3 regions of the Citrobacter telavivensis genome follow, and region 3 is predicted to be linked to each of the others. Evidence: predicted binding sites of a transcription regulator. Region 3 holds the regulator's gene; each other region holds the start of a gene.

Region 1 (10,704 bases), on a different contig from region 3:
TGCTTCCCGCAATCAGCGGCCTGAACAGCGTGGATAAACGTCAGGCGGTGGGGATTGTCGAAACCTGGAGCGTAGCGGCCTGTATCAGTGCGGCTGACCGGGCGGTGAAGGCGTCCAACGTGACGCTCGTGCGCGTTCATATGGCGTTCGGCATCGGCGGCAAATGCTACATGGTGGTCGCAGGCGACGTCTCCGATGTCAACAACGCGGTCACGGTTGCCAGTGAGAGCGCGGGTGAAAAAGGTCTGCTGGTTTATCGTTCGGTGATCCCACGCCCGCACGACGCGATGTGGCGTCAGATAGTGGAGGGATGATGGAAAGACAACCGACCACGGATCGCATGATCCAGGAGTACGTACCGGGCAAACAGGTCACGCTGGCACATCTGATTGCGAACCCCGGCAAAGATCTGTTCAAGAAACTGGGATTGCAGGACAGCGTCTCGGCGATTGGCATTCTCACCATCACGCCAAGTGAAGCTTCCATTATTGCCTGTGACATCGCAACGAAATCCGGCGCAGTAGAGATAGGTTTTCTCGACCGTTTCACCGGTGCGGTGGTGTTAACCGGCGACGTGTCGGCGGTGGAATACGCCCTGAAGCAGGTAACGCGCACGCTTGGTGAAATGATGCGCTTTACAACCTGTTCCATCACGCGGACGTAGCGTTATGCAACGCATGATGTTGATTGGCCCCAGCCAGTGCGGTAAGACCTCGCTGACGCAGTGTCTGCGCGGCGAGGCTCTCGAGTATCAGAAAACGCAGGCGATTGTCTGGTCTGCCGAAACCATCGACACCCCTGGCGAATATCTGGAAAACCGTTGTCTGTACAGCGCACTGCTGGCAAGCGCCTGCGAGGCGGATGTCATTGCGCTGGTGCTTAATAGCGATGCGCAGTGGTCACCTTTCTCCCCCGGCTTTACTGCACCGATGAACAGACCGGCATTCGGCGTGGTGACCAAATCAGATTTAGCGAACCCGCAGAAAATTGCGCAGGTCACCGGGTGGCTGGAGCAGGCCGGCGCACGGCGCGTCTTCGTGACCAGCGCCGTCAACCGTTCCGGTCTTGATGAACTGTTTGCCTTTCTGAACCAAAAGGAATCTTCATGTCTCACAAAATAATGGCGATCAACGCGGGCAGCTCGTCCCTTAAATTTCAGTTGCTGGACATGCCGCAGGGCGATTTGCTGTGTCAGGGGCTCATTGAGCGTATCGGCCTGCCGGATGCCCGGATCACCCTGAAAGCGCAGGATCAAAAATGGCAGCAAACCACGCCGGTTGCCGATCATCGTGAGGCGGTAACCCTGCTTCTCGAAATGCTGATTAGCCACGATATTATCACCAGCCTGCAGGATATCGAGGGTGTCGGCCATCGCGTGGCGCATGGCGGGGAATCGTTTAAGGATTCCGTGCGCGTGACCGATGAATCGCTGGCGGAAATTGAACGCCTTGCCGAACTGGCGCCCTTGCATAACCCGGTAAACCTGCTTGGCATCAACGTGTTTCGCCAGTTGCTGCCCGACGTACCTTCAGTTGCCGTTTTTGATACCGCGTTTCATCAAACGCTGGAAGAACCCGCCTATATCTATCCGCTTCCGTGGCGGTATTACGCTGAGTTTGGTATCCGCCGCTACGGTTTTCACGGGACCAGCCATAAGTATGTCAGTGCGACACTCGCCGAAAGGCTTGGCGTACCGCTCAGCGCACTGCGCGTCGTGTGTTGTCATCTGGGCAACGGCAGCAGTATTTGCGCGATTAAGGGCGGAAAGTCGGTTAATACATCGATGGGCTTCACCCCGCAGTCTGGCGTGATGATGGGAACCCGCAGCGGGGATATCGACCCGTCCATCTTACCCTGGGTTGCCCAGCGTGAAGGCAAGACGCCACAGCAGCTCAATCACCTGCTGAACAATGAATCCGGGCTGCTTGGCGTTTCGGGCGTCTCGCATGACTATCGTGACGTTGAGCAGGCTGCTGACGCCGGGGATCCCCGCGCGGCGCTCGCACTGTCGCTGTTTGCGGAGCGTATTCGCGCCACGATTGGCAGCTATATAATGCAAATGGGTGGACTGGATGCGCTGGTGTTTACCGGTGGTATCGGGGAAAACTCGGCGCGCGCCAGAGCGGCAATCTGTCAGAACCTGCACTTCCTGGGTCTTGCCATAGACGAAGAGAAGAACCAACGGAATGCAACCTTTATTCAGGCGGAAAACGCGATCGTCAAAGTGGCGGTCATCAACACCAATGAAGAGCTGATGATAGCCCAGGACGTGATGCGGATTGCTCTCGCAGAATCAGAAACTTTCGCCGTGTCGGCCTGAGTTCGCGCCGCACAAATTGCGGCAAATCATGGTAATAGCGAAATCGCCATGACACTATGCGCCGAGGATTGTCGAGCAGAAAGGTGATAACGTGGCTGTTGCGCAGTGCCCCGCGTCATGCGGAGAGCTTATTCAGGGCTGGATTATGGGCAGCGAGAAACTGGTCTCCTGCCCGGTTGACTGGTACAGCACCGTCGAGGTCTGTACCGGTTCTCCTTTAGCGGACGAGCGCCCTCTTTCGCGGGCGATGGTCAACCGACTCCTTGAACACTGGAACTACCCCGCGCACCTGAGCCAGGATATTCGTGTTTCGATCCATTCAACTATCCCGATTGCAAAAGGTATGGCCAGCAGTACGGCGGATATCGCCGCAACAGCCGTCGCTACTGCGCAGCATCTCGGTCATCAACTGGATGAATCCACGCTCGCGCAACTTTGCGTCTCGCTGGAACCGACTGACAGCACCGTTTTTCAACAGCTGACGCTGTTTGACCACAACGACGCTTCGACGCAAATCCCCTGCGATTCTCAACCCGCGCTGGACCTCCTCGTGCTGGAAAGCCCGCAAACTTTACGCACCGCCGACTATCACCGCATTCCGCGGCAGGCCGGTTTGCATGCTGGCGCGCCTGCGCTGAAGCGGGCGTGGGAAAAAGTACAGGAAGCTTGTGCGGAGCAAAATCCGTATCGCATGGGAGAAGCGGCGACGCTGAGCGCCATCGCCAGCCAGATGCTGTTGCCGAAACCCGATTTCGATGCGCTATTGTCGCTGGTTGAAGAGTGCGATTTATACGGCGTGAACGTGGCGCACAGCGGCAGCGTCGTCGGACTGATGCTCGACAGACAGCGACACGATGTGGACTATGTTAAGTGGCTACTGGCAAAAAACAGACTGACCGAACACTGGCCAGAACAGCACCTGTTACGGATGGTCAGCGGCGGCGTAAAACGTCAGTGAGGATCGCATTGCGAATCCTCACTGCACACAAACGTTACTCCGCTTTCGCGTCGCCGTTTTTCATTTCGCCCATTGCTTTCAGCTTTTTGGAGATGTCGCGGCGTTCTTTGGAGATCTCTGCATTTTTGATGATGTAGTCATCAACGCGATCTTCATAGTCGCTTTTCATGCTGGCGATGATGCCCTGAATAGCTTCAACGCTCATACCCGGCTTGATGTAATCGCTCAGGTTGTCCAGCAGCAGAACACGTTTCTGGTTGTCACGGATCTTTTTCTCAACGTCCTGGATTTCACGCTGCAGTTTGTTTTTACGACGGAACAGACGGACAAATTCCAGCACGTCCTGGAAAGATGGCTTGGTAGTTTCCATTTTTACACCCCTGATAATGTGAGAGTCGGATTCGTTTAAACGATAGGGCTAACATTACTTTTCGCAGCCACAAATGACAATGGCTTCATTCTGGTTTCCATCATACCCTTATTCCTTGCTGAATCGAAGCAGCAGCGGCAGCATTCCCCTTACCTGCTTTTTATTTGCGCAGTGCGCGGCAGATAAGATGCGACAGCAGCTCCAGTTGACGGGCGGTTTCCAGACTGAGCCAGACATAGCCATGAATCGGCGTTTCGGCCACATTATGTTCATCATGCTGGCGTATCAGCGTGCGCAGTTCGTTAACGGTCTCATTCAGTTTTTCACTGTTCGCGAGAATCGGTTGCGGGTTGCCTTCAAACAACGCATGCGCAATCGTCAGTAGCGCCTGCTGGGTCATTTTCTGCGTTTCCCGCAGCGTATGGGCGTTGAGCATGACAAAATGGCTCTCACGGGTCGCCCACAGGGCATTGATCTGCAATTCGAGCATGCAGACCAGGTTACGGTTGACGGTCTGAATGGCTTCAAAAATAGATTTCTGGATGCGCGTTTCTTTGCTCGCGGGAGTGATAAGCCCGCGCATTTTTACCACGTCAGCCAGGAGCTGTTGCAGGTGTTTATCCAACCGAGGACGTTCTAACAGATTGGGCGACAGTGCAGCCTGATACACCCGGTTATAGGCCGTTACGCAATGTGCCAGTTGGATTCGCCAGTGGATAAAGGCGCGCTGCGGCCAGATTCCGGTGAACAGCATGGCGAGAAGCGACCCGAGAATGACATCGCCGCCGCGCCAGAGCGCGGTCTCCATATCGCCTGCAGGAGCGCCCACCACCACGGCCAGCGTGATGCCAATTAAAAGCGCCTGATACGGTTTTTTACCTAACGCGAGCCATCCACACAGGAACATGGCCGCCGCACACCAGAGCAGCATCAGCGGCAATGAGAAAAGCTCGAGGCGCAGCGCCACCAGCCCCAGCGCCGACCCGAGGATCGTGCCACCGATCCGTTCATACGCGCGGGGAACCACGTTTCCCCAGAACGAGATTGGCCCCATAATCACCACCAGCGTAATCAGAGGCCACGTCCCTTCAGGAATGTTAAACAGGCGAACAAGTAAAAAGGTCAGGATGAAGGCCAGCGCGATGCGAATACCATGCACAATGCGGTAATGGCGATACAGGCGGATTTCAAATGGACTCAGTGACTTATCGGCACGCACTCACGCACTCCGTCAGGCAAAGACAAAAACAGATTGTACCTGTTTTTACGCGCAGAAGATCACCGCAGCGGACAGGACATCTCGCTAAGCGTAGTCGCTCAGCGCCGGTCCGCCTGGTTTTATGCTTACTTCGTGACAGGTTGCACCGAGATATACATCTCGATATCCCAGTAACCGTCTTCGCAACCGTTGTTCAGATAGACTTCAAAGCAGGGTTTGCATGTCATTTCATACTTTTGATCCTGCATCAGGCTATTAAATAACTGATGCCATGGCGTCGCAAAGTCACCATTGTCAACACGCGCAACCGCCGTCGCATATTGACCGCCATCGATTTCACTGAGCGTCACGCCTTCGCTGTTTTCCGGTATGACAAAATCAGCGGGCACCGAAACGACCGTACTACAGCGCAGTTTTTCGGCAGGCACTTCATCTGGATTGTCGAAGTAAACGGCGATCCATTCTTGCGTCACAACCTGCTTGTCATCCACCCACATCATCAACTGGTCAAAGCCTTGTTTCACCGTTTGTTCCCACGGTCCCACCAGGTGGAAACCTGCAACGGTACGCTTGTCAGCGTGTCTGATCTCGTAGTTCATGTTGCCTCCATTGTTACACTGTATTTATATACAGTGTAACTAAGCCTGAATAACAGCCACAAGAGATTTGTGATTATTATGTGAGCAGAGCCGAACTCCTGCCAGTCTCCTGCCAGCGATCGTCAGGCTTTATGATGAAAATAATCACTCAGACGCGAAAGGACGCCCCCCTTGCCTACCGCTTCCAGCGTCACCAGAGGCCAGTGGGCGACCAGTTTGTCACGGTCGTAGAGCTCAATTTCTCCGACCCGCTGATGCGCGGCGAGCGGTGCTTCCAGTTCCTTCTTATCCAGGATGTACTTCGCTTTGATGTTCGGGATTTCCGCCTTCGGCAGCGCCATCCAGAAATCTTGTTCGGTGCCTAACGCGATGTTCTCTTTATCGCCGTACCAGATGCGCTCCGTCCCAACCTGCTTACCGCTGCGCAGGATCTGCACCGTGTCGAAATGTTGTTGCCCCCAGAGGAGCAGTTTGCGGGCCTGCTCCTCACGCCCTTTCGGGCTATTCGCCCCCATAACAACGGCAATCAGTCGGCGCTGGCCATCCACCGCAGAGGCAATCAGATTGAAGCCCGCGCCCGAGGTGTGACCGGTTTTTAGCCCATCAACGTTCAGGGTTTTGTCCCACAGCAGCCCATTACGGTTCTGTTGCGTAATGCCGTTCCAGGTGAGACTTTTCTCGCTGTACATATGATAGAACTCAGGCTCGCCATGAATGATGGCCCGGGACAATACCGCCAGATCGTAAGCCGAGCTGTGCTGACCGGGGGCATCCAGCCCGTGAACCGTCTCAAAATGGGTATCCTGTAAATTGAGCTTCTTGACGTAATTATTCATCATGGCGACAAACTGCGGCTGTCCACCGGCAATATAGTCAGCCAGCGCAACGCAGGCGTCGTTACCGGAATCGACAATCAATCCACGGCTTAAGTCGCGCACGGATACCCGATCTCCTTCTTTGAGGAACATGAGCGAGGAGCCGACGAAAACCGGATTGTCTTTTGCCCACGCGTCGCGTCCCACCGTGACCATGTCATCCGGCGTAATGCGCTGGCTGTCAATGGCGCGGTCGACCACATAACCGGTCATCAGCTTGGTCAGGCTGGCAGGATTGCGCTGCTGATGTTCATTACCCGCAGTGAGGATTTGCCCCGTGGTGTAATCCATAAGCACCCACGAACCGGCCTCAATGCTGGGAGGAGGGGGCGCAAAACTGGCCGAACTCGCGGCAAAAGCAGAAGCGAGATGAATCGCGAGTAAAGAAGCGGCAATAAACAGACGGGGTTTCAACAGCATGTCCTCAGGTGTTCCAAAAGAGCCGTCCTTTTTACGGAAAACTGGCAAAACAAACAGGGATTAATTGCAAGGAAATGTGACTTATCGCATAGTTTTCTCTCTTTCGTTGTTATGAACGCGTTTCCGGTCGCGAGTTTCTTTATTGCTTCACGGCGAGTCAGGCTGATTACCGCGTCGAACTTTGGTACTCTGTGCAGTCCAGGCAGCGCGCAACCAGAAGTCACGGAACCCACTTATTTATGAATGACGGCAAGCAGCAACCCACCTTTCTCTTCCACGATTACGAAACCTTTGGCATTCACCCGGCGCTCGACAGACCAGCGCAATTTGCCGCCCTGCGTACCGATAGCGAATTCAACGTTATCGGCGAGCCAGAGGTGTTTTACTGCAAACCGGCGGATGACTATTTGCCTCAACCAGGTGCTGTGATGGTCACCGGAATCACCCCACAGGAAGCGTGGGAGAAAGGTGACAATGAAGCTGCGTTTGCCGCGCGGATCCACGCACTGTTTACGGTGCCGAAAACCTGCATTATTGGCTACAACAACGTGCGTTTCGACGACGAAGTCACGCGTAACGTGCTGTACCGCAACTTCTACGATCCTTACGCGTGGAGCTGGCAGCATGATAATTCACGCTGGGATCTGCTGGACGTCATGCGCGCCTGCTATGCCCTGCGCCCGGAAGGCATCAACTGGCCGGAAAATGACGACGGGCTCCCCAGTTTTCGCCTGGAGCATCTGACGAAAGCGAATGGTATCGAACACAGCAATGCGCACGATGCGATGGCGGACGTCTATGCCACCATTGCCATGGCACAACTGGTGAAGTCACGTCAGCCGCGTCTGTTTGAGTATCTCTATACGCACCGCAACAAGCACAAGCTGGCCGCGCTGATAGATGTGCCGCAAATGAAGCCGCTGGTGCATGTTTCCGGTATGTTTGGCGCATGGCGCGGCAATACCAGTTGGGTTGCGCCTCTGGCCTGGCATCCGGATAACCGCAATGCGGTGATTATGGTTGACCTGGCCGGTGATATTTCGCCGCTGCTGGAACTGGACAGCGACACCCTGCGCGAGCGTCTGTATACCGCCAAAGCCAGTCTGGGCGATAACGCCGCCGTTCCCCTGAAACTGGTACACATCAACAAATGTCCGGTGCTGGCGCAGGCGAACACGTTGCGCCCGGAAGATGCTGACCGTCTGGGCATTAATCGCCAGCACTGCCTCGATAATTTGAAAGTACTGCGTGAAAATCCGCAGGTGCGTGACAAAGTGGTCGCCGTCTTTGCTGAAGCGGAACCATTCACGCCGTCTGACAACGTCGATGCCCAGCTCTATAACGGCTTCTTCAGCGATGCTGACCGGGCGGCCATGAAGATTGTGCTGGAAACCGACCCGCAGAATCTGCCGGCACTGGATATCACCTTTCTCGATCCGCGTATTGAAAAACTGTTGTTCAACTATCGGGCGCGTAACTTCCCCGGAACGCTGGATGAAGCAGAACAGCAGCGCTGGCTGGAACACCGTCGCCAGGTCTTTACGCCGGAATATTTACAGCACTACGCCGATGAGTTGCAGGTGTTATATCAGGAATATGCGGATGATAAAGAGAAGCAGGCGCTACTGAAGGCGCTGTGGCAGTACGCGGAAGAGATTGTCTGAGATTCGCCCTCCGCGCCACGGCGGAGGGCCTGTTATCACGCTTTCTGTACGGTGATGCTCCAGGCGGCATCGCCAACCTGCTGATAATCTGTAATCGCATGCCCTTCCTGTGCAGCCCATTGAGGGATCGCTTCGGTCGCCTGGGTGCAGTCAAACTCAATCACCAGTTCGTCACCGCTCGCCATCTCGGCCAGCGCGGCTTTTGCTTCAATCAGTGGAAACGGACAAACCTGCGTGACCACGTCCAGTTTTTTAATTGCCATCATTAATCCTTACACTTAATTTGCCGCAGCGCTTGCCAGACGGGCTTTACGCTGCGGTCGTACAAACACAATCCACGACGCGGTCCAGACGCCAAGGATCATAAATACCAGGCCAATCCAGCCCTGCCAGGTCATCATCGCCGTCATCACCAGACCATTGCCGATAGAACAGCCGCCGGCAATGCTGGCGCCAAAGCCCATCAGGATCCCGCCGAAACCGCTGCGCAGCGTCGTTGGCGCATCGGCTGCCCGTACACGGAATTCACGACTGGCTTTTGCCGCAATGAACGAACCGAGGAAAATCCCCAGCACCAGGAAAACGCCCCAGTTGAGGAATTTGCTGTCTCCTGCCACCAGAAACTGCAGGATGTTAGCCGTCGGCGAGGTGATCCCAAGCCCAAACATACGCCCGGTGGCTTCGCTCAGCGGCCATGCCAGCAGCGCGATAAGACCGATCAGCACCGCCGTCACGAACGGGTGCCAGCGTTTTTCAAACAGAATATGGGCAAGCCCGGTACGGCGCGGCGGTAAAGAGGCCACCTTCAGCTTTGGCTTTTTCAGCTCTTTGCTGACCACCCAGAGCGTCACGACCAGCAGAACCGCAATCAGCGGCCAGACGGAGAGGTTCAGCGTGTCGGCAATAGCGTTGTGCTCCGTGCTGTACGCCTTCAGCGTCTGGTTTAAACCGCTGGCATGAGGCGAACGCATTACCGCGCTCATCACCATGTAGGTCGCCAGCGCAATCCAGCTGCCGATCAGCCCCTCACCCGCACGATACCAGGTTCCGGTGGCACATCCCCCCGCATAGACAATCCCAATCCCGAAGATGTAGCCACCGACAACGGTGCCAAGCCACGGGAACGCGCCAGCATCATAGCGGATTACTCCCGCCTGAATCAGCGCAAAGGCACCGACGCTCTGTACGGAAATCGCGATCAGCAGCGCATAGAACATGCGGTTGTTTTTGGCGATAACCATATCGCGGAAACCACCGGTCAGACAGAATCGACCACGTTGCATCACAAAACCCAGCAGCGCGCCGCAGATAACCCCGCTCAAAATCATTGAAAACATAAATTCGTTAGCCTGAAGAATATCAATCAGGAAATTATTCCTGACCACGCGGCGGGGAACCAATAACCAAATTCTCTAATTTAGAACGAATGGTTATGAATAATGACTGGAAATAAACCAACGACATAAAAAAAGCCGGAGTGGTTAACTCCGGCTTCCTGCCCGGTGGCGCTTCGCTTACCGGGACTACAGACGTTATGAATTACTGTGCGATATCTTCGTACTGCGGAACCGGGTTGCGGAAGCTTTTGGTCACGCAAGCCAGATACACCAGACCGATACCGGCCCAGATCAGACCCAGAACCATGGAACTCTCTTCCAGGTTGATCCACAGAGCGCCAACGGTCAGCGCGCCGCATACCGGCAGCACCAGATAGTTGAAATGGTCTTTCAGCGTCTTGTTGCGTTTTTCGCGGATCCAGAACTGTGAAATCACAGACAGGTTCACGAAGGTAAATGCCACCAGCGCACCGAAGTTGATCAGCGCCGTCGCCGTTACCAGGTCAAACTTAATCGCCATCAGGGCAATCGCACCCACCAGCAGCACGTTCCACGCCGGGGTGCGCCACTTCGGATGAATGTAGCCGAAGAAACGCGTCGGGAATACACCGTCACGGCCCATTACGTACATCAGACGAGAGACGCCTGCATGTGCTGCCATACCGGAAGCCAGAACGGTCACGCTGGAGAAAATCAGCACGCCCCACTGGAAAGTTTTACCCGCCACGTACAGCATGATTTCCGGCTGAGACGCATCCGGATCCTTAAAGCGAGAGATATCCGGGAAGTACAGTTGCAGGAAGTACGAAGCGCCGATGAACACCAGACCACCAATCAGCGCCGTCAGGAAGATAGCTTTCGGGATCACGCGTTCTGCATCTTTGGTCTCTTCAGACAGCGAAGAGATACCGTCGAAGCCCAGGAATGAGAAGCACAGAATCG
Region 2 (10,704 bases), on a different contig from region 3:
GATAACCAGCACGCCGCCATTGGCCTGGTGAACCAGTCCGGGCTGCAGCGTGATGTCGCCATTGAATTGACGCAGGCAGCCAAACAGCTGTTCTGCCTCAACCCAGTCGGCAATCACCACCTGTGATAAGGTGGCAAAATTGTCTTCAGCCCGCTCAGCGTCACGATAGTGAATCGTGTGGCCCGAAACCTCGTAGTGACCTCCAGTCAGGCGACCGGTGTCGTGCTGTAAGGCACGTGCGGCATCGGCCAGAAGATTAAGATACTCAAGCTCTTCAGGCGCTTTGGCCAGCATGAAAGGGGATGTGGCTCTGGGTTGTAACAATTGCTCCAGGGCAAATTGTAAGCGTGGTTGAGTATCACTCAGTAATGTGTCGTTTTCTTCAGTGACATGTGGCTGTGCAAAAATCTCCTGATAACTGTCGGTATCAGGGACAAGATCACGCCATGCAAGTTTCGTAATGGTCAAAGTTGATGTTTTATAGTCTGTTGTAAAAGACGCGATTATAGCGTAACCGTCCGCGCTTCACACGTGGAAAGCGACGCTAAACGCGCAGGAGCGTGCAGAGTGGCTCACAGCCTGAAGATTCTTTTCTTCAGATGCTGAAAAAGCTGATATTCTGATAGGAGTGACACGGTAACATTGAGATCGCCATGAAATATCAACAACTTGAGAATCTTGAAAGCGGTTGGAAGTGGAAGTACCTGGTGAAGAAGCACCGCGAAGGGGAATTAATTACCCGTTATGTGGAGGCCAGTGCTGCCCAGGAAGCCGTGGATTTGTTGCTTACGCTGGAAAATGAACCGGTGCGGGTCAATCTCTGGATTGATGAACATATGAATCCTGCGCTGCAAAACCGCATGAAGCAGACGATACGTGCGCGGCGTAAACGTCATTTCAATGCCGAGCATCAGCACACGCGAAAGAAATCTATCGATCTGGAGTTTATCGTCTGGCAGCGACTGGCCGGACTGGCGCAGCGGCGCGGTAAGACGTTATCAGAGACCGTGGTGCAGCTAATTGAAGATGCAGAGAATAAAGAGAAGTATGCCAACAAGATGTCTTCACTGAAGCAGGACCTGCAGGCGTTGTTGGGCAAAGAGTAGTCCGCGACGTTACAACCATCCTGTCGATAACAGACGAAAAAAAAACCCCGCAGCGCGGGGTTTTTTATTAGACGGAAACTTAAGCCTGCGGCTGAGTTACAACGTCTTTGACGCCTTTAACTTCGATCTCAACGCGACGATCCGGGGCCAGGCAGTCGATCAGTGCAGCGCGAGCTTTCACGTTGTCACAGGTGTTGCCAGTAACCGGGTTGGATTCGCCCATACCACGTGCGGAGATTTTGTCAGCCGGGATACCTTTAGAGATCAGGTAATCAACAACAGACTGAGCACGTTTCTCAGACAGACCCTGGTTGTAAGCGTCAGAACCGATGCGGTCAGTGAAGCCCAGAACCACTACGGAACCGTCTTTCGGATCCAGGTTGCTCAGCTGGCTGTACATCTGATCCAGAGCCTGCTGGCCTTCTGGTTTCAGAGTGGCTTTGTTGAAGTTGAACAGAACGTCAGACTTCAGGGTGAAGTGTTTGGTCTGTACTTCTGGAGCCGGAGCCGGAGCCGGAGCTACGATCGGAGCAGCTTGTTCCTGCTGACCGAAACGGTAAGAAACACCTACGCTCAGCAGACCGTTGTCTGGACGAGTACCGATGGTGTTAGCGTCACCGATGTTGTTGGTCCACTGGTATTCCAGACGGGTAGCGATTTCAGGAGTAATTGCGTACTCAACACCACCTGCGAATACTGGGGATACGCCAGTGTCGTGATCTTTGGTAGATGCGCCACCAGGTACGTTAGACTTGGTGTCTGCACGCCATACCATACCACCCAGACGAGTGTAGATGTCCAGATCGTCAGTGATTGGGTAACCCAGTTTAGCGGTCAACTGAACGCCCTGAGCTTTGTAAGCACCGTTGATGTTGTCACCTTTGTACGGCATACGACCTAACCAGTCGTAACCCATTTCAAAGCCAACATACGGGTTAACCTGGTAACCACCGAACGCACCGGCACCCAGTTGGTTTTCATGGGTCGGACCGTTGTTGTCGATGAAACCAGTGTCATGGTACTGGGACCAACCCAGTTTAGCACCAGTGTACCAGGTGTTATCTTTCGGAGCGGCCTGCGCCACGGTAGCGAAACCAGCCAGTGCCACTGCAATCGCGATAGCTGTCTTTTTCATTTTTTGCGCCTCGTTATCATCCAAAATACGCCATGAATATCTCCAACGAGATAACACGGTTAAATCCTTCACCGGGGGACTAGCTCAATAGTTACTCTACCGATATCTGCGGCTTATGCCGAGCACCCCTGGCGATGTAAAGTCTACAACGTAGTTGAAAACTTACAAGTGTGAACTCTGTCAGGCATATGAAAAAAAAAAGCTTGTATACATAATATTTAACATTTCGTGCATCAAAATCTTCCCCCCGATTTCGCGGGAACCGCGTCCGCCAAGCGTTCACCGAAAAAAAACGTTAGTCCTCAATGCGAAGGTCTCGGGGGCAAAAAAAATTCCAGGATAAATCCTAATTTCACTCAATGATACAAATTCGAGTGAATTTTTAGCCCGGTTTGCTGTCTCGTGGCATGAGTCTGAGCATTCACGGGACGCATGATAAATCCCATCGCGTTTCCCTCATCCGCCGCCCTGACCAATTCAGCATGTTCTTCATCTGTTAATTCTTCTGTCAGCCAGCCGATCACCACGCTGTAATTGCCCGTGCGTAATGCGCGAATCATCGATTCCAGCGTATCGCAGGGGGAAAGCTGGTTAATTTGCATCACTTTGGTCAGCGGAAGGCCGGCAGACTGAACCCATTCACGGCTCAGTTTTTGCTGCGGCGTCAGCCAGAGCTGCCAGCGCGATTGTTGACCTAACTGCTGAAGAAGCGGTAACAGCAGTAACTGCGTCATCATGGGCTGGTCTTCACGATAGACCACTTCGCTGATAAGCCCGGTGGACACTTTCTCAGAAGAGACGCGCGCCATCGTGTTCGATGTGGAAGAGAATGACGGAGAACGATTTGCGTAGCCTGAAGTGTACATAATCAATCCAGCCCTGTGAGTTACTGTATGGATGTACAGTAACCCTGATGTCGTGAAAGATCAACTTTATTTTCGGAAACAGACTCGCATTTTTTATTCATGGTTGCGGTAAAAACGAAATACAACTTGCCCCCTGAGAATAAGTTGCCTATTTTCGTCTGTAACGGATCCGTGACGACAAATCATTCTTTTAGTTTATGATTTAACAGGGAATTTTATGAAAGTACACTCCTATGACAGGATCTATAAATCACAGGAATATTTATCTTCTCTGGGGAGGATTCATTTCCGTTCACTGTTCGGCAGCTACAGTCTGACTATCAAGAATACCGTCTTTGCGATGGTCGCGAATGGTGAGCTTTATCTTCGTGCCTGTGAGCAAAGCGTACAGTATTGCGTGCAACATTCCCCTGTCTGGCTGACATTTCTCAAACGCGGACGTCCGGTCATGCTCAACTATTATCAGGTTGATGACAGTTTGTGGCGCGACCAGCAGCAGTTGATCCAGTTATCGAAGTTTTCACTGGATGCCGCGTTGCAGGAGAAGTTGACCCGTTGTTCACAGCAGCGGCTTAAGGATCTCCCCAATATGACTTTTCATCTGGAAAGTTTACTGAATGAAGCGGGGATCTACGACGTCGCCACCCTGCGAATGCTGGGGGCCAAAATGTGCTGGCTGCGGCTTCGACAGATTAATAAGTCCATTACCGACAAGGTTCTGTTTAATCTTGAAGGCGCCATTTATGGCATTCATGAAGCTGCGCTCCCGGCGATACGCCGCCAGGAGCTTGCTTTGTGGGTTAAGTCGCTTTCGCCGGTGTCGATGTTTCCGGAGAAGATTGAGTGATTTGTCGCTGTAGTCGACCCATTTCCGGCAGCAGGGCCACCAGCAAACCGACCTGCTGAATCACCAATGGTTCTTTGCTGTCCGGGCGCGGCTCAAGATGCTGGATGCGCTGTTTCAGTTCAGCCAGCGCTTGTTGCACGCGCTCTTCGTCGGCCGGGAGATGATGTAGCGCATCATCGACGTAACAGACCGCATCGTCCAGTAATGCAAGCACGTCGGGGTTGGTAAGTTGCTCACGATGCGCCCCTAATGCGGAGATATAGCTGGTGAATGTGTGGTTGAGACAGAGCAAACGGAACGCTGCCTCACGCGTCTGTGCCGTCACATCGGGTTCGCTGGACATGTTCGACACTACGGAGGCCAGCTCTGCGTCGCGGTTATGGGCATCGCGGCGAGCAATGCGGTATGCCAGTCGATTGTCGCGTCCCTGATGGTACTGTTCCAGAATGGCGTCCAGATAGCGACAGTTGGCGTCGGTTGCTCTTTTCATCACCCGCGGGAGATTACGAAAACGCCAGTCAGGCCAGATGAAACTTACCGCCGCCCAGGCAATGGCGCAGCCGATGAGCGTATCAATCACTCGGGGGAGGGCGACTTCAAACCCTTCGCCGAGCAAATTGAAGCACAGCAGGACCAGCAGCGTAATAAACATGGTCGCATGGGCATACTGGACGTTGCGAAAGGCAAAGAACAGGACGCCGGTGATCACCAGGAGAATGAGCTGGCCTTCCAGTGACGGAACGAACCATAAAATCGGGATACCAATCGCGACCCCGACCAGCGTCCCGATGATCCTCAACGCCAGACGGTGTCGCGTGGCGTTGTAATTAGGCTGGCAAACAAACAGGCTGGTCAGCAGGATCCAGTAACCGTGATGCATACCGGTTATCTGAATGATCGCATAGCCGACGCACAGGACCAGAGACATCCTGACCGCATGCCGAAACAGCGCGGATTCCGGGGTGAAGTTGCGGCTCAGCCGCAGCCAGATATCGCTGAGCCCGTGCGGACTGTCATCGGCAAGCTGGCTTTCTGATTCATTGCGCGACATGGCCTGAGCTTGCTCGGATTCAATCGTAGCCAGCTGCGCGTCGATAGCGCGCAAATTAGCCAGTAAGAATCCCAGCGTTTTCAGCAGATCGGCGGAGGCACCGTTTGTCCGCATCCGCTCAAGCGCTGCATCAAGATGCGTGAAAGCGCGTTCAAAATGTGGATCGTGCTGGTAGGGGACGCGTAGCAAAATCGAGCGTGACAGTTGCAGACAGGCCTGCCCCTGCATCGACATCAGACGTTGAAAGCGGAACATCACGTCGCTGTGACGAAAATGGTCGCGCAGCGTCTGGTATTGAATATGCGAGGAACTGGCGCGTTCATGAATATCCTGCGCCACAAAGTAATAATGCAGAGTACGCCGCGTGCCGCGTTGTCCCCGGTCGCCGCGCAACCGGGTCAGCAAGGACACTTTTGTCTGATTCAGCGTCGCCATCAGTTGGCCATTGGCCAGTGCTAAATCATAAAGCGGCGCCTGGCTTTCGTCTTCAATATCCGGGTCAAAAAGACGCGATTTTAGCTCCAGAAAGTGTGCCAGTTGTTCATAGCTGCGCGCCAGATTGTCCTGCAGGGGACGAATGGGGAACAGCAGATGGCCGGTAAGCGTTAATCCGTTATACCAGATTGCACCTGCCAGCAGCAGAAGCGGTTGCTGATACCATTGGGCGTACAGAGACGCGCCGAGCATAGTGTAAATCGCGATCAGCAGCGCGCCGAAGGCAATCGTTGCGTAGCGCTGACCCAGACCGCCGAGCAGGATAAAACCGCTGGTGGAGATAGTCAGTCCGATGGAGAACAGCCACGGGTAGGGAAACAACAACTCGACCGAGGCGGAGGCGATAAAAAAGCAGATGAGCGTGATGATAAGGTTTCGCAGACGGCCCGCGAGCCGATCGTCCAGATCGGTCAACGCCGCCGCCACCATTCCCAGCGTCAGGGGGATGGTCAGTTTGACATCGCCCAGCCACCAGGGCAGCGCGGTGGTTCCGCAGAGAGCGATAAAAATTCGCACGTAATACAGCCAGGTGCTGTTCCAGGTATAGCGACGAAGCAGGGGACTTAACATACTGACTTAGCGTCCTGGTGACTCAAAACGGCGGCGGGCGTTCGCTTCACGTGCCGCCCGTGCGACTTCCACAGAGACGACGCGACGTCCCACGGGCCACAGCGCAATCGCGGCAATTTTAAAGTTCGCAATGCCAACCGGAATACCAATGATCGTGATGCACTGGGTGATACCAGCGGCGATGTGCATCAGGCACAGCCACCAGCCGAAGAAGATCAGCCAGAAAATATTTAGCAGTGTCCCGCCGGTATTCATCAGCACGTTTTTTCCCGCCGGATCCAGTTCATCGACATGGACCGCTTCATTTCCGTAAGGCAGCAGCGACAGTTTGGTGATTTCCCAGCACGAACGGGTGAGCGGCAGGGTGAAGATCAGCACAATACTGACCAGCGTCGCCAGGAACCAGGACAGTGTGGTGGCAAAACCCCCCAGCACAAAATTCAAAATATTCAGAACGGTACGCATAGACCCTCGGTTGATTCTGGTTTTCTATGATTCCTGGCAATTGTAACGTTTTTTTGGGCTGGAGCACGTATTCTCTGGCGGTTACACTGAGAAGAAATACGCTTTGTCTGGATCGGCTGAGTCATGGAACTTAAAGCAACATCTATTGGAAAACGTCTGGCACAACACCCCTACGACAGGGCGGTGATCCTCAATGCTGGCATTAAAGTGTCGGGCGATCGCCATGAATATCTCATACCCTTCAATCAGTTACTGGCGATTCACTGTAAGCGCGGGCTGGTGTGGGGCGAACTTGAATTCGTGCTGCCGGATGAAAAAGTGGTGCGACTGCATGGCACCGAGTGGGCTGAAACCCAGCGTTTCCATCATCATCTGAATACCCGCTGGCAGCAGTGGAGCCAGGAGATGAGTGAAGTTGCGGCCGGTGTATTGCAGGAACAACTGGATTTAATTGCCGTGCGAACCGGGCAGAATGCCTGGCTGACGCGCGAGCAGACGACGGGATTACAGCAGCAGATCCTGCGGGCGTTTGCCGCACTGCCGCTGCCGGTTAATCGGCTGGAAGAGTTTGATAACTGTCGCGATGCGTTGCGGCAGTGCCAGGCGTGGCTGAAAGATATCGAAGCGTGTCGCCTGCAGCATAACCAGGCATATACCGAAACGATGTTGACGGAATACGCTGATTTCTTCCAGCAGGTGGAATCGTCGCCGCTCAATCCGGCTCAGGCCAGAGCGGTCGTCAACGGCGAACATTCTTTGCTGGTGCTGGCAGGGGCAGGGAGTGGCAAAACGTCGGTGCTGGTGGCGCGTGCGGGCTGGCTGCTGGCGCGGGGCGAAGCGGCCGCAGAACAGATCCTGCTACTGGCTTTTGGCCGAAAGGCGGCGCAGGAGATGGACGAGCGTATTCGCGAGCGGCTGCATACCGAGGAGATAACGGCGCGGACGTTCCATGCCCTGGCGCTGCATATCATCCAGCAGGGCAGCAAAAAAGTTCCGACCATCAGTAAGCTTGAGAACGACACCACCGCGCGAAATAAACTGTTTATCAGTACCTGGCGTCAGCAATGCAGCGAGAAAAAAGCGCAGGCGAAGGGCTGGCGGCAGTGGCTGGAAGAGGAGATGCAGTGGACGGTGCCGGAAGGCAATTTCTGGGACAATGAAAAACTTCAGCGTCGTCTGGCCTCGCGGCTGGATAGGTGGGTGAGTCTGATGCGCATGCATGGCGGAGCCCAGGCGGAGATGATCGCCAGCGCGCCGGAAGAGATTCGGGATCTGTTCAGCAAGCGCGTGAAGCTGATGGCACCTTTGCTGAAGGCCTGGAAAAACGCGCTGAAAGCGGAAAATGCCGTCGATTTTTCCGGTCTGATCCATCAGGCAATCGTGATTCTGGAAAAAGGGCGTTTTGTCAGTCCGTGGAAGCATATTCTGGTGGATGAATTTCAGGATATCTCCCCGCAGCGTGCGGCGCTGCTGGCCGCGCTGCGTAAGCAAAACAGCCATACCACGCTGTTTGCCGTCGGTGATGACTGGCAGGCTATTTACCGTTTTAGCGGCGCGCAGCTTTCATTAACGACCGCGTTTCATCAGACCTTCGGTGACGGCGACCGTTGTGACCTCGACACCACCTATCGTTTCAACAAGCGAATTGGTGAAATCGCTAATCGCTTTATTCAACAGAACCCGCATCAACTGAAGAAACCGCTTAATAGTCTGACGACGGGAGACAAGAAAGCCGTCACACTGTTGGATGAAACGCAACTGGATGCGTTGCTGGATAAGCTTTCCGGTTACGCGAAAGCCGACGAGCGGATTCTGGTGCTGGCCCGTTATCACCACCTGAAACCAGCCAGCCTCGAAAAGGCGACAACCCGTTGGCCGAAGTTGCAGCTTGATTTCATGACCATCCACGCCAGCAAGGGACAACAGGCGGATTACGTCATCATTGTCGGGTTACAGGAAGGGAGTGATGGTTTTCCGGCGCCGGCGCGTGAATCCATCATGGAAGAGGCGCTGCTGCCCGTCGTGGAAGATTTCCCGGATGCAGAAGAACGACGGTTGCTTTACGTTGCCCTGACCCGCGCCCGCCATCGGGTCTGGTTGCTGTATAGCAAAGCGAATCCGTCACGCTTTGTCGAGGATCTGAAAGACCTGGATGTTCCGGTAGCGAGAAAAGCGTAAGCAGCAGGCGACGAATGTCGCCTGCGTGGGATTACTTGAGACGATCAGCCAGATAACGCGGGTAGTCCGGGATGAGCACATCGACATCGTCATTAAAGTGTGGCGACTGGATGATGAAATCAGCAGTGGCGACGTTAGTGGCGACGGGGATATTCCAGACGGTCGCCAGACGGAGCAGCGCCTTCACATCCGGGTCGTGTGGAACGGCGTTAAGCGGATCCCAGAAGAAAATCAGCACATCAATTTTCCCTTCAGAAATCAACGCGCCAACCTGCTGATCGCCGCCCATCGGGCCGCTCAGCATGGCGTTAACGTCCATACCCGTTGCGCGTTGAATGAGATTTCCGGTTGTCCCGGTCGCGTAGAGCACGTGCTTTTCCAGCAACGGCTGGTGGCGTTCTACCCAGCTCATCAACATTTTTTTGCAGTGATCGTGCGCAACCAGTGCAATGTGCTTACGCGCAGGTAAAGTGCGAGTCGTCAGTTCCATCATTCAGTTCCATTGTGGGTTTTGCTACAGAGTACTGAATGTGTCTGACGCTGCAAGAGAAAGACGAAAAAAAAGCCGGACGTGTCAAAGACATCAGGAAGAGGGTTGTTTCTCCGCCCACTGCAGAAAGCTATTGCGGGTTTGCGGATCCGCCTGGCGAAACCAGTACTTCAGGCGCTGTTCCGTGAGGGTTTGAGATTGGGGAGGGATGGTATCCAGCTCTGAGACCCCCGAAAGCAGGGTGCTGTCGTCGGCCATCATCGTGGCGAACTGGGGTAAGGAGGCGCGCCTGGCCGACTTATTGTAGCGCTCTGTTTCTGCCTCAAAATCAATGGTTTCTGTTTTTGAGGTAATGGCGAGGATATCCAGTTGTACCGGGATCGGCATTGCGTCGCCATCCAGCAACTCCAGTCGCGGAGTGGCGTCGAAATGGCTGGCTTCACGGTCGCTTTCCAGACGCGGAAGGTGGAAATTGACCTGACCCACACGCTGAGTGTCAAAACTTATCACCAGCGGTGGGGAAATGTAGAGTTGTTCTTCATGGCTGGAGAGACGGATTGTCTTCTCAACCCGAAAAACGAGTTGATGCGGTCCATTGTCGAGTTCAATGCTGTCCGCGCCGCGCAGGAGTGAACTGGAGACCTTTTTGCCGTCCAGCACCAACAGGTCAATATCGGTTGAAAGACGGAGGGTGGTAGCGAAAACCGCGACTGGCAAACAGAGGGCAATCATCAGGGTCACAGTGCCGGTTTTCATAAGGTTCTCCTGTCCAAAGACCGCCGGGTAAGAATGTATCAAAATTTTTCGACAATCATGTTTACTAACATATAGACATATTTTGGCGTTTTGCTCTCATACTTACGGGTGGGACGCATGGTTGGGTCGTCAGGATTGTCGTACACTTTGCAAAACAGCCTGGAGAATGATGATGAAAGAGACCGACATTGCTGGCATTTTGACCTCGACCCGTACCATTGCCCTGGTTGGCGCAAGCGATAAACCCGATCGTCCAAGTTACCGTGTGATGAAGTATTTGCTCGATCAGGGTTATCACGTGATTCCGGTTTCTCCGAAGGTCGCCGGGAAAACGCTGCTAGGGCAGCAGGGCTACGCGACGCTGGCGGACGTGCCGGAAAAAGTGGACATGGTGGATGTGTTCCGCAATTCAGAAGCGGCATGGGGTGTTGCACAGGACGCGATCGCGATTGGCGCGAAAACGCTGTGGATGCAGTTGGGCGTGATCAATGAGCAGGCGGCGGTGCTGGCGCGCGAAGCGGGTCTGATGGTGGTGATGGATCGCTGCCCGGCGATTGAGATCCCGCGCCTGGGGTTGACGAAGTAAGTTAATTGCCCTGATGGCAGAAAGGAAACAGGCCCGATAAGCAATGTGCCATCGGGCCTCAACAAGGATCAGTTACGCAGGCGGGGGGCCTGCAACTGTTTACGAATGGTCTGAGCAAGCTCATCCATCGAAGGCTGTTCAGGATGTTCGTCCTGCGTT
Region 3 (10,704 bases):
CGGACAAAGCTGGAGCATTGCTGTGATTAACAAGGAAAAAGTTGCCTGTTTTGCCCCGTCCTTTTATCGCCGGGGCGTTTATTTTTGTGACATGCCTCAATATATATAGAAGAGTTTGTAAATCAGGGAAAGATTAGCGGGCGATTTATCGCTCTGGTCTGGAACTCGGCGTTTCTCCCATAACATGATAAAGTGAGGGTTTTCTTACTCCATGCGATCCGAGGTGCCCAATGGAAAAGACCACAACGCAAGAGTTGCTGGCGCAAGCTGAAAAACTGTGCGCGCAACGCAATGTGCGCCTGACCCCACAGCGCCTCGAAGTGTTGCGTCTGATGAGCCTGCAGGAAGGCGCGATTAGCGCTTACGATCTGCTCGACCTGCTGCGTGAATCCGAACCGCAGGCCAAGCCGCCAACGGTCTATCGCGCCCTCGATTTTCTGCTTGAACAAGGGTTTGTGCATAAAGTCGAATCCACCAACAGCTACGTGTTGTGCTACCTGTTCGATCAGCCGACCCATACTTCCGCCATGTTTATCTGTGACCGCTGCGGCGCGGTGAAGGAAGAGTGTGCGGAAGGCGTGGAAGACATTATGCATACGCTGGCAGCGAAGATGGGATTTGCCCTGCGCCACAATGTCATTGAAGCACACGGATTATGTTCAGCCTGCGTGGAAGTAGAAGCCTGTCGTCATCCTGGCGAGTGCCAGCACGACCATTCGATTCAGGTTAAAAAGAAGCCCCGTTAAGGGCGTGGGCGGCACGCGATGCCGCCCGAAGCAAACAGAGGGGTGTACATCCTTGTACTCACGGGTAAGAGGGGGGATTACCAGCGATAGTCGTTGCGTTTTTCCCAGCTATCGACCTCTTTCTCCGCCTGGTCTTTCGCGTAACCATAACGTTCCTGGATTTTACCCACCAGCTGATCACGCTTACCTTCAATGACCGTCATATCGTCATCGGTCAGTTTGCCCCACTGCTCTTTCACTTTACCTTTGAACTGTTTCCAGTTACCGCCGACTTCGTCTTTATTCATCATAACGTCCTCTTTATTAGGCTGTGAATAGTGAGAGTAAACCGCCCAACTGCGTTCGTTTTCTGCTGGACGTGAGATTAAGTGTAGTCATAGATTCTGGGTTAAATTCACTATTCAGAATCTTTAACCATTACGAGACAGCAAACCAGGTTCCGTTTCGCCAGTGACGCCGCCAGATCCAGGCTAATGACAGCCCACGCAGCGCCAGAAATACCGCCAACGCCAGCCATAAACCGTGATTACCCAACACGGGTAGCGCGAATAGCGTCAGCGCAAACCCGGCGGCGGCCACCGCCATGCTGTTGCGCATTTCAGCCGCCCGCGTTGCGCCGATAAACATGCCATCCAGCAGATAGCACCAGACGCCGACCAGAGGCAAAATCGCCTGCCAGAGCAGGTAGCGATCGGCCAGTTGTTGGATTTGCGGTAGTGATGTCAGCAGCGCAACGATCGGTTCGCCGGCGAGTAAATAAACCAGTGAAAACAGCAGCGCGACGATACCAGACTGACGGCACGCGGCACGCCAGACTTCCAGTAACTGACTGCCGTCGCGGGCACCATAGGCCTGACCGGAATGCGCCTCCACGGCGTAAGCAAAGCCATCCAGCGCATAGGCCGTAAACGTCAGCAGCGTCATCAATACGGCGTTAACGGCGATGATATCGCTGCCCAGTCTGGCCCCCAGCACGGTGATAGCGCCAAAGCAGAGTTGCAGCAGCAGTGAACGCAGCATGATGTCGCGATTGAGCGCCAGAAGACGACGAATGTTTCCCCGCCAGGCCTGTTTGAGCATAACGAGGGAGACGCCACGCAGGTGCAACACCTTGCGCACCATCAGCAAACCGATCAGCAGCGTCGCATATTCCGCGATCACCGTCGCCAGCGCGGCCCCTTGCACGTTCATGTGCAACCCCATCACCAGCCAGAGGTCGAGCACAATATTCAGGATATTGCCGACAATCAGCAGGATCACCGGCGCACGCGCGTACTGTACGCCCAGTAACCAACCGAGCAGTACCAAATTCGCCAGCGATGCCGGGGCGCTCAGCCAGCGAATGGCCAGAAACCGTCTTGCCTGTTCCAGCACCGCTTCGCTACCACCCACAATGTGCAGCGCCAGATCGATAATCGGTGTACGAAAGAGCGCAATCACTGCCCCTGCGCCCAACGCCAGGATCAGCGGTTGCACCAGAGCCCGCGCCAGCGCCTGAGGATTCTTCGCACCGAACGCCTGCGCCGTCAACCCGGTCGTGCTCATGCGTAAAAAGAGCAGGAGCATGAACAGAAAACTGGTTGCCGTCGCCCCCACCGCCACCCCGCCGAGATACACGGGGCTGTCCAGGTGACCAATGACCGCCGTATCCACCAGTCCCAACAGCGGAACGGTGATATTGGAGAAAATCATCGGTAAGGCGAGACGCCAGAGCGCTTTGTCAGCAGAAGCAAAAAACGGCATGGAGCGAGCCTGAGAAGAGGTTATAACGAGAGTGGTGAGAGTGCCGGATGGCGGCGTAAACGCCTCATCCGGCCTACAGGAATACTACAGCCATTCACCGTTACGGATGACGCCAACGGCCAATCCTTCGATGGTGAAATTCTGTTCGCGAAGGTCAACCAGGATAGGTTTAAATTCGCTGTTTTCAGGCAGCAACTCAACTTTGTTGCCCTGTTTTTTCAAGCGTTTGACCGTCACTTCGTCGTCGATACGCGCCACAACCACCTGGCCATTACGCACATCCTGGGTTTTGTGTACCGCCAACAAATCGCCATCCATAATGCCGATATCTTTCATCGACATTCCGCTGACGCGCAGCAGGAAATCGGCATTCGGCTTAAACAAAGACGGATCCACCTGATAATGGCCTTCAATGTGCTGCTGCGCCAGCAAGGGTTCGCCCGCCGCAACACGACCGATGAGTGGTAAACCCTCTTCTTCTTCCTGCAGCAGTCGAATGCCGCGAGAAGCGCCGGAGACGATTTCAATTGCTCCTTTACGCGCCAGCGCTTTCAGGTGTTCTTCAGCCGCGTTTGGGGAACGGAACCCCAAACGCTGTGCGATCTCTGCACGCGTCGGTGGCATACCTGTCTGGCTGATGTGATCCCGAATGAGATCAAACACCTCTTGTTGCCTGGCCGTTAACGCTTTCATTCCGCCCCCTGGGTGTATATACAGTTATGCTGTGAGTATATACAGCTAAAGGTGATTTTGGAACCACAAACTGCACATTCAACAGCAGATTTAACTTGTTATGGAATCAGGGTCGAAAAAACCTTAGCGAAAATGTGTCCACAGCAGGATGCCCCAGGTGATCAGCGCCACAATGATAGAGAGCAGCACCGCCGCCGAGCCCATATCTTTTGCGCGACCAGAGAGTTCGTGATAGTCAGAACCAATACGGTCCACCACGGCCTCGATGGCGCTGTTCAGGATTTCAACAATCATGACCAGCATGACGGAGCCAATCAACAGCACGCGCGTAATGGCATCCACATCCAGCCAACAGGCGATAGCCACGGCCAGCAAAACCGCCACGCTCTCCTGACGGAACGCGGCCTCGTTAATCCACGCGGCGCGAAAACCTTTCCAGGAATAGCCTGCGGCTTTGATAATTCGGGTGAATCCAGTGGTATTATTAGCCATTAAAAGAACCTTTTTGCATTATTGGCGTCAATGACATTGTCTTGTTAACTCATGTGATTCGAGTTAAGGCAACGCGGCGCGAAGTATGACGGGATACACCAGAAATTCACATGACTTTCTGATATCCTTGCAACGCAATTGCATTATTAACCAGAGGCTTTACATCGTTTATGTCCGGCTGGCCACGAATTTACTACAAAATCCTGAATTTACCATTAAGCGTACTGGTAAAAAGCAAGTCTATTCCGGCAGATCCTGCCCCGGAGTTAGGACTCGATACCTCTCGTCCAATTATGTACGTTTTACCGTACAACTCCAAAGCGGACTTGCTGACGCTGCGCGCGCAATGCCTGGCGCACGATCTCCCCGACCCATTAGAGCCGCTGGAGATCGATGGCACGCAGTTACCGCGCTATGTGTTCATTCACGGCGGACCGCGGGTGTTCACCTATTACACGCCGAAAGAAGAGTCCATTAAGCTGTTCCATAACTATCTCGACCTGCATCGCAGCAATCCGGATCTGGATGTGCAAATGGTGCCGGTGTCGGTGATGTTTGGACGCTCACCGGGTCGCGAGAAGGGTGAGGTTAACCCGCCGCTGCGTATGCTTAACGGCATCCAGAAATTCGTTGCCGTCTCCTGGCTGGGTCGCGACAGCTTTGTCCGTTTCTCTCCTTCCGTCTCCCTGCGCCGCATGGCCGATGAGCACGGCACGGATAAAATCATTGCGCAGAAACTGGCACGCGTGGCGCGTATGCACTTTGCCCGTCAGCGACTGGCTGCTGTGGGGCCACGTCTGCCTGCACGTCAGGATCTCTTCAACAAGCTGCTGGCGTCCAAAGCGATTGCCCGCGCGGTAGAAGATGAAGCGCGCAGCAAGAAAATCTCCCATGAAAAGGCGCAGCAAAACGCGATTGCGCTGATGGAAGAGATCGCCGCCAACTTCTCATACGAGATGATTCGCCTGACTGACCGTATCCTGGGCTTCACCTGGAACCGGCTCTATCAGGGGATTAACGTTCACAACGCTGAGCGCGTGCGCCAGCTGGCGCACGACGGGCACGAAATTGTCTATGTTCCCTGCCACCGCAGCCACATGGACTATCTGTTGCTCTCTTACGTGCTCTACCACCAGGGGCTGGTGCCGCCGCATATTGCCGCGGGTATCAACCTGAACTTCTGGCCGGCAGGCCCGATCTTCCGCCGCCTGGGCGCGTTCTTCATTCGTCGTACCTTTAAGGGCAATAAGCTCTATTCCACCGTCTTCCGTGAGTATCTGGGCGAACTGTTCAGCCGCGGCTACTCGGTTGAATACTTTGTCGAAGGCGGTCGTTCCCGTACCGGTCGTCTGCTGGATCCGAAAACCGGCACGCTGTCGATGACTATCCAGGCGATGCTGCGCGGTGGCACCCGTCCGATCACCCTGGTGCCGATTTACATCGGTTACGAACACGTGATGGAAGTGGGAACCTATGCCAAAGAGCTGCGCGGGGCAACCAAAGAGAAAGAGAGTCTGCCGCAGATGCTGCGTGGCTTGAGCAAGCTGCGTAATCTCGGTCAGGGCTACGTGAACTTTGGCGAGCCGATGCCGTTGATGACATACCTGAATCACCACGTGCCGGAGTGGCGCGAGTCTATCGATCCCATCGAAGCCGTGCGTCCAGCCTGGCTGACGCCAACGGTGAACGGGATTGCGGCAGAGCTGATGGTGCGTATTAACAACGCGGGTGCGGCAAACGCCATGAACCTGTGCTGCACCGCGCTGCTAGCTTCTCGTCAGCGTTCGCTGACCCGCGAGCAACTGACCGAGCAGCTCAACTGTTATCTGGATCTGATGCGCAATGTGCCGTATTCCTCTGATTCGACCGTACCGTCTGTCAGCGCCGACGATCTTATCGATCACGCGTTGCAGATGAACAAGTTCGAAGTCGAGAAGGATACCATTGGCGATATCATCATTCTGCCGCGCGAGCAGGCGGTGCTGATGACCTACTATCGCAATAACATCGCGCATATGCTGGTGTTGCCTTCACTGATGGCGGCGATCGTCACCCAGCATCGTCATATTTCCCGCGAAGCGCTGCTGCAACACGTTGACGTGCTCTACCCGATGCTGAAAGCCGAACTGTTCCTGCGCTGGGAGCGTGATGAACTGGCAGGCGTGATTGACGCGCTGACGGCTGAAATGCAGCGTCAGGGGCTGATTACCGTTCAGGACGACGAGTTGCATATCAACCCGGCCCACTCCCGCACGCTGCAACTGCTGGCGGCGGGCGCGCGCGAAACGCTGCAACGCTATGCCATCACCTTCTGGCTGCTGAGCGCCAACCCGTCTATCAACCGCGGGACGCTGGAGAAAGAAAGCCGCACCGTGGCGCAGCGTTTGTCCGTGCTGCACGGTATCAACGCACCGGAATTCTTCGACAAGGCGGTGTTCAGCTCACTGGTGCTGACCCTGCGTGACGAGGGTTACATCAGCGATACCGGCGATGCGGAACCGGGCGAAACGATGAAGGTGTATCAGATGCTGGCGGAGCTCATCACGTCGGATGTGCGCCTGACGATTGAGAGCGCAACACAAGGCGAGTAATACATAGAAAAGCCGGTCGAGATGACCGGCTTTTTTTATGTCAGATTGCCGGATGGCGGCGTTCCGCCTGATCCGGCCTACATCGGCTTACCGTCTGGTAGGCCAATAAGCGCAGCGCCATCGGACAAGATGCTTTATAAGTGCCAGTAACTCATCGCCAGACCGATAAAGAGTACCAGTCCCACGTAGTTATTGTTCATGAACGCTTTGAAGCACGCTTCACGTTCGCGGTTGGCAATCAGCTTCTGCTGCCAGACAAACAGCGCGCCAGCGACCAGTACAGACCCGTAATAGCCCAGCCCCAGGCCGTTCAGACAACCAATCAGGGCCATCAGCGCCAGCACCGCCACCTGCAAGATACCGATGATCAGCTTGTCATGCTCGCCAAACAGAATGGCGGTCGATTTGATGCCGATTTTCAGATCGTCATCGCGGTCAACCATCGCGTACTGCGTGTCGTAGGCCACCGCCCACAGAATGTTGGCCAGGAACATCAGCCAGCAGCTCAACGGTACCGATTCACTCACCGCCGCGAAGGCCATCGGAATCGACCAGCCAAACGCCGCCCCCAGCACCACCTGCGGTAGATGGGTGTAGCGCTTCATAAACGGATAGACCCACGCCAGCGCCAGCGCCGCAATTGACAGCAGAATGGTCATGGTATTGAGCGTCAGCACCAGTAGAAACGAGAGCACCACCAGCACGACAAACAGCGTCCGGGCCTCTTTCTCCGTCACCGCGCCGCTGGGCAACGGGCGGTTCGCCGTGCGTTTAACGTGCCCGTCGAATTTCCGATCGGCATAGTCATTAACCACACATCCGGCGGCACGCATCAGCCAGACCCCGGCGACAAACACCGCCAGGATCCACAATTGAGGGACTCCAGGGGTCGCCACCCACAGCGCCCACAGCGTCGGCCAGAGCAGCAGTAAGGCGCCGATGGGCTTATCCGTACGCATCAAGCGGTGAAACGCCAGCAGCTTATTCTGCGTCAGACTCCACTCCATTTTATTTTCCTCTTAGTACAACGGTGATGCGGGTAAAAACAGTTCGGTCAACATCAGCGGCTTACCGCTCAGTCGCAGTCGGGAACGGCGTCCCCACAGCCCGGCATCACAACCAATTTCAATAAAATCTCGGGTCAACGTCGATGATGTAAACAGATAACGCCCCAGCGGGGTCTTGCCCAAATTTTGTAAGGCCAGCTCAGGGCCAGACAGCGTGGATTCGGGCACCACGGTGCGTCCGGCCAGCCAGGGTTCATCATCGGCACATAACAGGATTTCACGCAGCCAGTAGCGGGTTTCTTTTGGCAGTCGGGTTAGCTCTTCCACCACCTCATGTTGACCCACAAATCCTTCCCTGATCAGTGTCACAGTGACCCGTTTTCCCTGCTGCTCAAAACGTTTTGTCATGGAATCTTCCAGTAGCAGCCAGTCGAGCTGTTCTGGGTCCAGGGCGGGGATCTCTTCAAAATAGCGCAGCGCACGCAGTTGCGTTAACGCGGGGTGTGACATGCCTGACTCTCCGTTTCATAACTGAAAGGCATTGTATCGCAGAAAAGAGCTTACGGGAGATGGAAACATAATTAAGTGATCTGTTGCGCAACAGAAGCGTAACAAGTCGCAGGAAATGCTAAAAAAAAGGTGCGCCAGATGACGCACCAGTTGTTGCAAATCAGCAATGTGGGGAGAACATTACCCCTTGCCTTTTACACTGCTGATAAAGGTGGAACGGGCAGATGTCGATCCCAGACGTTCAGCTTCATCAAGCAGTTTCAGCGCTTTATCAACGTCGCCTTTGGCAACGGCGTCTTTAATCGCTTTGTTAAAGTAGCTTTCGGTGTCATTCAACATCGGCTCGCTTTTCTTGGCAGGTGCAGGAGCCACCGCCGGCGCGGCAACAGGTGCAGCATAGGTCGGCGCAGGGGCGGCAGTATTCCCCACCGTCACCGGACCTGGGCCGGAAGAACCAAACAGTGGCCCCACCAGCACGCTGGAGCTGCTGTTGGTTTTCACTTTCAGCTTCAGCAGGCCGTCGGTGGTATGACGGGCAATCGGATCCGGAATATCCGGAACAGAGTTACCCACCCCTTTGGCATAGGCTTTCGCCGGGTCGAGCAGTTTGGTGGTCTGCTGGAGATCTTTCTCGGTCGTAAAGACCAGAACATAAAGTTTCTGCTGGCCCAGCGCTGGCGTCAGGCGCATAACCCCTTCCAGGCGATCCGCGCTCATCACGCCGGGCTCCTGGTAGGTGAAATAGCTGCTCGGGAAGAACGCAGAAGGCGTCATGTTCTGATCAAGAATCAGGACGTTGGGCGCAAATACGCTGGTCTGTTTGTTCACTTCGCTGGAGAGCGTGATGTTTAACTCCCCAATGTTCGCCGGTACGCTGTAGGCGGCAACCGGACCGGAAATTCCGGCCACGTCAAGACGCTGACCGCCAGTCGAAAGCTGCGTCGTTTGCGTGTTGGACTGGTCAACCGGCGTCCAGGTTAACTGCTGGAGCGCAGCCGTCGGAATCGTCGGCGCAGCGCTGGTATTTTGCGGCACATAGTTAACGTCAGCCAGGCTGATGCCCGGCGCACTGGCAAATAACCCTGCGGATAAACAAAGGGCGACGAGACTTTTCTTCATTTTCATTGTTATCACCTCAGAAAGCGTGGGTTCAGCGGTGGCCAGGCAATAGCGCGCTAAACCAGATGATGCCGGATGGCGGCGGACGCCTTATCCGGCCTACAAACTGGTGCCGTAGGCCCGATAAGCTTGCGCCATCGGGCATTGCAGCAGTTTGGGAGGGGCTTTCGCCCCTCGTTACGTCAGGTTAGTGCTGGATTACCACCAGATTTCCATCTGGGCACCGAAGGACCACTCATCGTTGTCACCACGGCTGAAGGTATGCGCGCTGGTATCGCTGTAGGCGATGCCGTTGTCGTAACCCCATTTTTCATCCCACTTCGCGTAGGTCGCGAAGACACGGATAGCCGGGCGAGACCAGATGCTGTCGCCAGCCTGCCATTGTTGCGCCAGGGTGATTTTGTACTGGTTGTTGGTGTCGTCGGTACGCTGAGATTTCACGTTGTCGTAGCCGACTTCCATCAGGGTGCTCATGATCGGTGTCCATTTGAACATCGGACGCACACCCACGGTGTACCAGGTTGAACCGTTGTTATCGTCACGATCGATATCCTGATACATACCGACGTACATCAGATCCCAACGGTCGCCCAGGGAGATCGCACCGTGGTCGAGGATACGCACCAGAGAACCGTTGTTGTTGATTTCGTTGTTAACTACGCCGATTTCAGTATCAGGATTGTAGCTATTACCCGTGAAGGAGCCCTGTGGGATCCCTTTACCCTGGGTGGTCATTGCGTCAGTCGCGTACTGAACGACAAACTTGTTGTAGCCTTTCAGCATGCTCTGGGTATGTTCAGCGGTGAACATCCAGCCGTCTTTGGTGGCGCCGTCGGCATAGCTGTAACCGTCCGTTTTGTTCGCGCGACCGTAGTCAACACCCAGCTCCAGCACGCCGTCCGGGTTGGTTTCCAGACCAGCTAAACGCACGTCGAACACGTCGTTGGCGGTGTCTTTGTAATCGCGATAGACATCGTTGCTGCTAAAGATGTACGAGCCGCCCGCTTCCTGAGAACGGGTGGCAGCCAGAGACAGCTTACCGAAGCCCAGGTCGATGTTTTCAAGACCGGCGCCAGGACCCGAGATATCCCAGTAGTAGAAGTCGATCATGTGAACGTCATGACGCTGATAGAAGCGCTTACCTGCCCAGATGGTGGAGCCTGGCAGCCAGTCGATCAGGTTTTTACCCTGTACGTTAGCTTCACGGAACGCCGGGTCAGTGGCTTCCCAGTCATTTTGCTGTGCTACAGAGTAGGCAACGTTGGTGTCAAAATAGAAGCTCTTATCACCCTCTTTCCACACTTCCTGACCCAGTTTCAGTTCCGCATAGGTTTCACATTCGTTACCAAGACGGTATTTACTTTGAGCACCGGTTGCCTGGAAACATTGTTGTTCGCCGCCACTACCCGTCCAGCCGATACCGGAACGAGCATAACCATGGAAATCCACTGCTATTGCCTGAACAGACATAATGCCTGCTGCGACGGCAACCGCCAGGGGGAGTTTGCGCAGAGTAATCATCATTCTATCTCCTGAGATCATTGCTTTTCTTTGAACGCTTCACCGTAGGGCTTTGCGCTTTTTTTTAATGGGACACCTTAAACGCCTGGCTCTTTATGCAACCGACGACATGCAGTGCCATCTTCACGGAACAGATGACAACGCTCTGGCGGCAGGCCAATAGCGAATGTGGCGCCCTCTTCTACCAACACCACGTCGTTCTGGCGGTACACCAGGTTTTGACGAATGGCGGGGATCTGGATATGAATCTGTGTTTCGTGACCAAGCTGTTCGACGACCTGA

The links. The regulator LexA, encoded in region 3, represses DNA repair genes until DNA is damaged. The targets are predictions, from matches to a motif close to TNCTGTATGTACATACAGNA.
Region 1: sbmC (DNA gyrase inhibitor SbmC) is a predicted target of LexA. The motif match lies at 5,483-5,502, and genes of this name have one in related genera.
Region 2: sulA (SOS-induced cell division inhibitor SulA) is a predicted target of LexA. The motif match lies at 3,129-3,148, and genes of this name have one in related genera.

The regions. Positions count from the first base shown of each region.
Region 1 covers NZ_JBGUBF010000001.1:1,999,423-2,010,126, forward strand. Annotated here, with positions in the region: gene pduT (propanediol utilization microcompartment protein PduT) at 1-314, shown strand, start outside; gene pduU (propanediol utilization microcompartment protein PduU) at 314-664, shown strand; gene pduV (propanediol utilization protein PduV) at 669-1,121, shown strand; gene ACERJC_RS09625 (acetate/propionate family kinase) at 1,106-2,320, shown strand; gene ACERJC_RS09630 (L-threonine kinase) at 2,412-3,278, shown strand; gene ACERJC_RS09635 (DUF496 family protein) at 3,313-3,648, opposite strand; gene ACERJC_RS09640 (FUSC family protein) at 3,809-4,867, opposite strand; gene sbmC (DNA gyrase inhibitor SbmC) at 4,993-5,466, opposite strand; gene dacD (serine-type D-Ala-D-Ala carboxypeptidase DacD) at 5,589-6,761, opposite strand; gene sbcB (exodeoxyribonuclease I) at 7,001-8,425, shown strand; gene tsuB (thiosulfate utilization sulfurtransferase TsuB/YeeD) at 8,461-8,688, opposite strand; gene tsuA (thiosulfate utilization transporter TsuA/YeeE) at 8,704-9,762, opposite strand; gene ACERJC_RS09670 (APC family permease) at 9,965-10,704, opposite strand, start outside.
Region 2 covers NZ_JBGUBF010000001.1:853,367-864,070, forward strand. Annotated here, with positions in the region: gene ACERJC_RS03995 (AAA family ATPase) at 1-468, opposite strand, end outside; gene matP (macrodomain Ter protein MatP) at 654-1,106, shown strand; gene ompA (porin OmpA) at 1,186-2,241, opposite strand; gene sulA (SOS-induced cell division inhibitor SulA) at 2,598-3,107, opposite strand; gene ACERJC_RS04015 (TfoX/Sxy family DNA transformation protein) at 3,325-3,954, shown strand; gene yccS (YccS family putative transporter) at 3,908-6,070, opposite strand; gene ACERJC_RS04025 (YccF domain-containing protein) at 6,077-6,535, opposite strand; gene helD (DNA helicase IV) at 6,659-8,713, shown strand; gene mgsA (methylglyoxal synthase) at 8,745-9,203, opposite strand; gene ACERJC_RS04040 (DUF2057 family protein) at 9,297-9,959, opposite strand; gene ACERJC_RS04045 (CoA-binding protein) at 10,132-10,545, shown strand; gene hspQ (heat shock protein HspQ) at 10,614-10,704, opposite strand, start outside.
Region 3 covers NZ_JBGUBF010000006.1:57,876-68,579, reverse strand. Annotated here, with positions in the region: gene zur (zinc uptake transcriptional repressor Zur) at 231-746, shown strand; gene ACERJC_RS20260 (CsbD family protein) at 824-1,033, opposite strand; gene dinF (MATE family efflux transporter DinF) at 1,164-2,489, opposite strand; gene lexA (transcriptional repressor LexA) at 2,574-3,182, opposite strand; gene ACERJC_RS20245 (diacylglycerol kinase) at 3,306-3,674, opposite strand; gene plsB (glycerol-3-phosphate 1-O-acyltransferase PlsB) at 3,845-6,265, shown strand; gene ubiA (4-hydroxybenzoate octaprenyltransferase) at 6,400-7,272, opposite strand; gene ubiC (chorismate lyase) at 7,285-7,782, opposite strand; gene malM (maltose operon protein MalM) at 7,963-8,907, opposite strand; gene ACERJC_RS20220 (maltoporin) at 9,100-10,425, opposite strand; gene malK (maltose/maltodextrin ABC transporter ATP-binding protein MalK) at 10,500-10,704, opposite strand, start outside.